Regions from separate parts of the Pantoea phyllosphaerae genome, predicted to be linked through region 3. Evidence: predicted binding sites of a transcription regulator. Region 3 holds the regulator's gene; each other region holds the start of a gene.
What was found. The regulator LexA, encoded in region 3, represses DNA repair genes until DNA is damaged. The targets are predictions, from matches to a motif close to TNCTGTATGTACATACAGNA.
Positions count from the first base shown of each region.

Region 1: the regulator LexA is predicted to act here: its motif matches at 1,000-1,019, upstream of dinG (ATP-dependent DNA helicase DinG).
Region 2: the regulator LexA is predicted to act here: its motif matches at 1,192-1,211, upstream of mutH (DNA mismatch repair endonuclease MutH).

Region 1 is NZ_JBPFDE010000017.1:3,651-5,921, forward strand. Features, by position in the region: gene dinG (ATP-dependent DNA helicase DinG) at 1-974, opposite strand, end outside; gene ACR6A7_RS18370 (histidine-type phosphatase) at 1,161-2,271, shown strand, end outside.
Region 2 is NZ_JBPFDE010000019.1:20,869-23,139, reverse strand. Features, by position in the region: gene ACR6A7_RS19235 (TerC family protein) at 1-221, opposite strand, end outside; gene mutH (DNA mismatch repair endonuclease MutH) at 282-959, opposite strand; gene rppH (RNA pyrophosphohydrolase) at 1,646-2,176, shown strand; gene ptsP (phosphoenolpyruvate--protein phosphotransferase) at 2,188-2,271, shown strand, end outside.
Region 3 is NZ_JBPFDE010000004.1:26,461-28,731, reverse strand. Features, by position in the region: gene dinF (MATE family efflux transporter DinF) at 1-907, opposite strand, end outside; gene lexA (transcriptional repressor LexA) at 1,038-1,652, opposite strand; gene ACR6A7_RS07150 (diacylglycerol kinase) at 1,759-2,127, opposite strand; gene plsB (glycerol-3-phosphate 1-O-acyltransferase PlsB) at 2,256-2,271, shown strand, end outside.

The DNA.
Region 1 (2,271 bases), on a different contig from region 3:
AGCGGATTGAGCGCCTGGCTCAGCGTCGTCAGCAGCTCGCGCAGCTCCTCGCAGTGCGCCCTGAGGCGCTCCGGATTGCTGAGCGGCGGCGGCGATTTCGGGCGCATCTGCGTCATAATGCCCTCTACCAGCCGCACGAAGAGATCGAGCTGCAGGCTGCTCCAGCCGGGCGTAATGTCGGCACTCATCTCCAGCGCGTCGCGCGCCACCTCCGGCAGATGGTGGCCTTCATCCAGCACCAGCATCAGGTGCTTCGGCGGCGGCAGAACCGACTCGTTCTCCATCGCCGCCATCACCAGCGCATGGTTAGCCACCACCACATCCACCTGCTCAATTTCGCGACGGGCGACAAAGAAGGGGCATTCGCGATACCAGCGGCAGTGCGCGCCGAGGCAGCTCGCCTTGTCGGTTGAGAGACGCTGCCACAGGCTGTCGCTGATATTCTCTTCGCTGTGATCGCGCAGTCCGTCCCAGGCGTAGCTGCTGAGCGACTTCTCCAGGCGGCCGCACTGCGTCTGCTCCTCCTGCGTGCTGCTTACCGCCTCGTCGTCGAGATAGAGCAGCAGATCGCCCTGCTGGTCGTCGCTGGCGGCCAGCGCTGCCAGATTGCGCGGACAGACGTAGCGCCCACGCCCGAAGGCGGCGGTAAAGGTAAGATCGGGAATGATCTTTTTCAGCAGCGGCAGATCTTTGCTAAAAATCTGATCCTGGAGCGCCACGTTGGCGGTGCTGACAACCAGGGTTTTCTCTTCGGCGCGGCTCGCCGCGATGCCGGGGATCAGGTAAGAGAGGGTTTTGCCAACGCCGGTCGGCGCTTCAATGGCCAGATGACGCGCGTCATCGCCCGCCAGGCACTTCGCCACGTCGGCGATCATCTGGCGCTGCGGCGCGCGGGGAATAAAGTCCGGCACCTGCTGCTGTAGCGCCTTATACCACTGCGCTATCTGGCTTTTTATTGCTGCTGTCAGGGCCATAGTCGTCTACCACCGGGTGAAAATGGCCTGTATTTTTACACAGTAATCCGCCAGCGTCAGCTTTGGGCCGCATTTTTTCGTGCCGTCTCGAAGAATGGCGCCACGGAAAAATCCTGCCGTAGCCAGCGGCGGGGCTTCAGCGCTATGGTGTCGCATCATCGCTGTTCTCATCATAAGGAAGAAGAGATGTTTTTATCCCGCCGCGCCTTTGCCGCGCTCTGCGCCCTGCTGCTCTGGACAGCGCAGGCTGCCGCGCAGTCGACGTATCAGCTGGAGCGGGTGGTTGAGCTGAGCCGCCACGGCGTGCGTCCGCCTACGCCCGGCAACCGCAAAGAGATCGAGGCCGCCACGCAGCGCCCCTGGACAGTATGGAGCACGCGCGACGGCGAGCTGACCGGCCACGGCTACGCGGCGGTAGTCAATAAAGGGCGCTGGGAGGGCGAACATTATCGCCAGCTCGGCCTGCTGACGGCCGGTTGCCCGCAGCCGCAGGATATTTACGTGCGCGCCAGCCCAAAACAGCGCACCCGCGCCACCGCCGAAGCGCTGGTCGACGGCGCCTTTCCCGGCTGCGGCGTGCCGGTGCATCACGTGGCGGGCGATGCCGATCCGCTGTTCCAGACCGACGCCTTCGCCGCGACGGCGACCGATCCCGCACAGCAGCGGGCGGCGGTCGAGGCGAAGGCGGGCGACCTGGCCGCGCGCCAGCGGGCGCTACAGCCCGCCATTCAGGCGCTGAAGCAGGCGGTATGCCTCTCCGACGCCCACTGCGCGCTGTTCGATCGGCCGTGGCAGATCCGCCAGAGCAAAGGCGGTCATAGCTATATCGCCGGCCTGAGCGTGATGGCGAGCATGGCGGAGACGCTGCGCCTCGCCTGGAGCGAGAACCTGCCGTTCAGCCAGATCGCCTGGGGCCATATCACCCGCTCGGCGCAGATCAGCGCCATTCTGCCGCTGCTGACGGCGAACTACGACCTCAGCAACGATGTGCTCTACAGCGCGCAAAGGCGCGGCTCGATTCTGCTCAACGCCCTGCTGGAGGCCGCTGAGGGCCGCGACGCCGCGCCAAATGCGCGCTGGCTGCTGCTGGTGGCGCATGACACCAATATCGCGATGGTTCGCACCCTGATGGGCTTTAGCTGGACGCTGCCCGGCTACGCACGCGGCAATATCCCGCCCGGCGGCAGTCTTGTGCTGGAGCGCTGGCGCAACAACGCCAGCGGTGAGCGCTTTCTGCGCCTCTATTTTCAGGCGCAAAGCCTGGATGACCTGCGTCGTCTGCAGCCGATCGACGCTG
Region 2 (2,271 bases), on a different contig from region 3:
TGGGTCAGACGCGCAACCCAGGCGATCGAGGCCAGCAGGGCGAGACGCATCAGCATAGCGCCCATCAGGCCGAGACGACGCGCGCTGGCCTGCTGATGTTTAGGCAGTTTCGCCACCACCAGCGACAGGAAAATAATATTATCTATACCCAGAACCACTTCGAGGATGGTCAGCGTGCCCAGCGCCAGCCAGGCGTTGGGATCGGTTATCCACTCAAACATGCGTACACTCAATCTTAAACGAAAAGTAAACGGCGATTATACGCATCCGCTTTGATGAACTTACAGTAAAAAATGACGCGCCAGCAGCGGGGCGGTGAAGCTCTTTTTCAGGTAAAAACCGCGCGGCAGCGTCATGACCGGCTCGCCGTGTTCGCCGATGCCTTCGGTCAACGCCCGGCTATTGGCGGCTTTCGGTCGGATCTGCAGCCAGGCGCCGTGGCGCGCGGTAATGCGTTCAACCTGGCCCAGCACGATCATATCCATCAGCTCCTCCCAGTCCTGGCGCAGCATACGATCTTCCTCTTCGCTCGGGCTCCACAGCAGCGGCGCGCCGACGCGACGCTGGGCAAGGGGAATTGCGCGATCGCCCTCTACCGGGATCCACAGCACGCGCGCCAGCTTATGGCGTACGTGGCTCGTCTCCCAGGTCACGCCGCTGTTGCCGGTCAGGGGCGCCACGCAGACAAAGGTGGTTTCCAGCGGTTTGCCCTGTGCGTCGACAGGGATGGTTTTGAGCTCGATGCCGAGATGGGCGAAATCCTGCTCCGCCTTGCTGCCTGCGCTGGCGCCCAGATAGCGCTCCAGCAGCATGCCGACCCAGCCTTTATCGCGTTTCAGATCGGCCGGCATCGGCAGGCCAGCCTGCGCGGCCAGCGTCGCCAGCGTCTGGCCTGCCAGCGCATGGGCGCGCGCCAGCAGAACGGCTTCATTTTCGGGCGGGGCAGGCAGCTGGAACATGACGAATACTCTGTTGGTTAAAAAATAGACAGTTTTTCTTCCGCAAACTTTTCCCACAGCGGCGCCAGGCAGAAGGATGCCGATAATAGCATGATTCCTCATGCTTTTTTAATTGCGCGCCCTGCTGGCCTGCGACGACCGTACAAGGTTATCCCGGACTGACGGCAATAATGAACAGGATCTTCGCCTGAGTTATCCACAGATCGGTGGGATAACCCTGCCAGCCTCCCGCTACTGGTTCCATTTACAGCCTTGACTTTGGCGAAAAAGGCGCTTTTTTATCCAGTGATGAGCAAGTTTACTGCATTGTCTGTGGATAAAAACGACGTCGCTTGATCTTTAACCAGTTAAAACGCTTCCGTGACGTCTACCTTTAATCTGGCCGCTAATGTTCCGAATAAGAGTCGTTTAATGCGCTGTTTTTAAATTGAAATATTCATTTGCTCACAGGCGGGCTCGGTAAGGGGCGCAAAAGTTTCTTCAGCTAATTCCCGTGTTCTGCACAAAGCTATCCACAGAAAACGTGAATAAGATCGCCTCTTTGCCGGCGTAATTGTTTATAACTTGGGGCAATACTGTGAGTTATCCAGGTGCTGTGCCGCGTTCTTCCCGACAATCCAGTGGTTTACCGCCTGTAAGGAGTGTGAAACAATCAGGCTATTCAAATTTAGCTTTGAGGTAGTCCAGTGATCGATGATGATGGCTACCGCCCGAATGTTGGTATCGTAATCTGTAACAGGCAAGGACAAGTGTTGTGGGCCAGGCGCTTTGGACAGCACTCCTGGCAGTTTCCTCAGGGAGGCATCAATCCCGGTGAAACCGCCGAACAGGCGATGTATCGCGAACTGTTCGAAGAAGTGGGTTTACACCGTAAAGATGTTCGAATACTTGCATCTACCCGAAACTGGTTGCGCTACAAATTGCCAAAACGTTTGGTGCGTTGGGACACAAAGCCGGTGTGTATCGGCCAGAAACAAAAGTGGTTTCTTCTGCAGTTGATGAGCAGTGACGCGGATATCAATGTACAACACAGCAGCACGCCAGAGTTCGACGGCTGGCGCTGGGTGAGCTTCTGGTATCCGGTGCGTCAGGTTGTCTCCTTTAAACGCGACGTCTATCGCCGCGTAATGAAGGAATTCGCTGGCGTGGTAATGTCGATGCAGGAGAGTGCGGGGCAGCAGCGCAGCGCGCCAGCCCATCGACGGAAAAGAGGATAGGCCACGCCCTTATGCTCACTCAGTTGCGCGAAATAGTAGAAAAGGTGGCGGGCGCGCCGCGGCTTAACGACGCGCTCGACATCCTGGTCAATGAG
Region 3 (2,271 bases):
CGCGTGCGCCATAGGCCTCGCCAGAGACAGCTTCCACTGCATAAGCGAAGCCGTCGAGCGCATAGGCGGTAAAGGTGATGAACATCAGCAGCACGGCGTTAGCGGCGACAATCTCCGGCCCCAGCCGCGCGCCAATAAGCGTCAGTGAAGCAAAGCAGAGCTGCAGCAGCAGCGAGCGCAGCATAATGTCGCGATTGAGGCGCAGCAGGCGGCTGATATCCCCGCGCCAGCTCGCTTTTAACATCGCAATCGAGATGCCGCGCAGCTTCAGCACGCGCCACACCATCGCCAGTCCGACCGCCAGCGTGACATACTCGGCCAGCGCCGTGGCGCTCGCTGCCCCTGCCACGCCCCACTTCATCCCGAGTACCAGCCAGAGATCGAGCAGAATATTGACCGCGTTGCCTACCACCAGCAGCACGACCGGCGCACGGGCGTACTGCACGCCCAGCAGCCAGCCGAGGATCACCATGTTCGCCAGCGTCGCCGGTGCGCTAAGCCAGCGGATATTGATAAAGATGGCTGCCTGCGCCTGCACCTGTGGATCGCCGCCCGCCAGCCGACCTGTCAGCACGCTAAGCGGCTCGCGCAGCAGGATAAACAGCAGGCCCGCAAGCAGCGCCATCAGCAGCGGCTGCGTCAGGGCGCGCGCCAGCGCTTGCGTATCGCGTGCGCCGAAAGCCTGCGCGGTGATGCCGGTGGTGCTCATGCGCAGAAAGAGTAAAAGCATGAAGACGAAGCTGGTCGCGGTCGCGCCAATCGCTACGCCGCCAAGATAAACCGGGCTGTCGAGATGGCCGATAACGGCGGTATCCACCAGGCCAAGCAGCGGTACGGTGATATTGGAGAGGATCATCGGCAGCGCCAGCCGCCAGAGTTGTCGGTCGTCAGCAGAGAAGAGACGCATCAGCCGGTCCATGCCTGAAAACGTAAAAAGAAGCGAGGCGGCCCCGGCGCGGCGTCAGCCGCAGGAGGCGCATGAAAAGATTATCGTACAGACGCCTGACGAAGGGATGCAGGCGTCTGAAGGCCAGCGGTCAGAGCCACTCGCCGTTGCGCACTACGCCTACCGCCAGACCTTCGACGGTCAGCGACTGCGTGCGAGTGTCGACGACAATCGGTTCGAAGTCGTTGTTTTCCGGCAGCAGATGAACCACAGTGCCCTGCTTTTTCCAGCGCTTTACCGTGACTTCATCATCAATGCGCGCCACCACAACCTGACCGTTACGCACATCCTGCGTTTTATGCACCGCCAGCAGATCGCCATCCATAATGCCAATATCTTTCATCGACATACCGGCGACGCGCAGCAGGAAGTCAGCAGAAGGCTTAAACAGGTCGGGGTCAACTTTGTAATGGGTTTCAATGTGTTCCTGCGCCAGCAGCGGCTCACCGGCGGCGACGCGGCCGATTAACGGCAGGCCATTGGACTCTTCCTCTTCCATCAGCAGGCGGATGCCGCGTGATGCGCCGGAAACGATTTCAATAACGCCTTTACGCGCCAGCGCTTTGAGGTGTTCTTCAGCGGCGTTAGGGGAACGGAACCCCAGCTGCGAGGCGATCTCCGCACGCGTTGGCGGCATGCCCGTCTGGTTGATATGGTCGCGAATCAGGTCATAAACCTGTTGCTGCCTGGTGGTTAATGCTTTCATCCCGCCCCCTGGTTGTTTATACAGTCGCTGTGAGTATATACAGGTATTGGTGAAATGAAAACCAAAACCCAGGGAAATAACAGCCGTTTGGGCAATAATGGAAAGGCTATCGCAAATGGGTCCAGAGCAGCGCGATCCAGACAAACAGTGCCAGTATGATAGCGATCAAGACGGCGGCAGAGCCCATATCTTTCGCCCGCCCCGCCAGCGGATGACGCTCCTGGCCGATACGGTCAACTACCGCTTCAATCGCGCTGTTAAGGATCTCAACGATGATCACCAGCACGACCGAGCCGATCATCAGAATGCGCGCGACGGTGTCGACATCCAGCCAGCAGGCGATCGCGATCGCGACAAGGGCGGCCGTGGCTTCCTGACGAAACGCAGCTTCATGCTGCCAGGCGGCGCGTAGCCCTTGCCACGAGTAGCCTGCCGCTTTCACTATCCTGAGTAAACCGGTGGTATGACTTGCCATTGCGAGGGAACCCTTTTAGTTGTTTGACGTCAATGTCTGGGCCAGGTGCGTTTGGCACCACCACAGATCTTCGCAGCACTTTCTGATATGCTTGCGGCGCTTTGCTAACAAGAGGCTTCATGTTGTCTATGTCAGGTTGGCGTA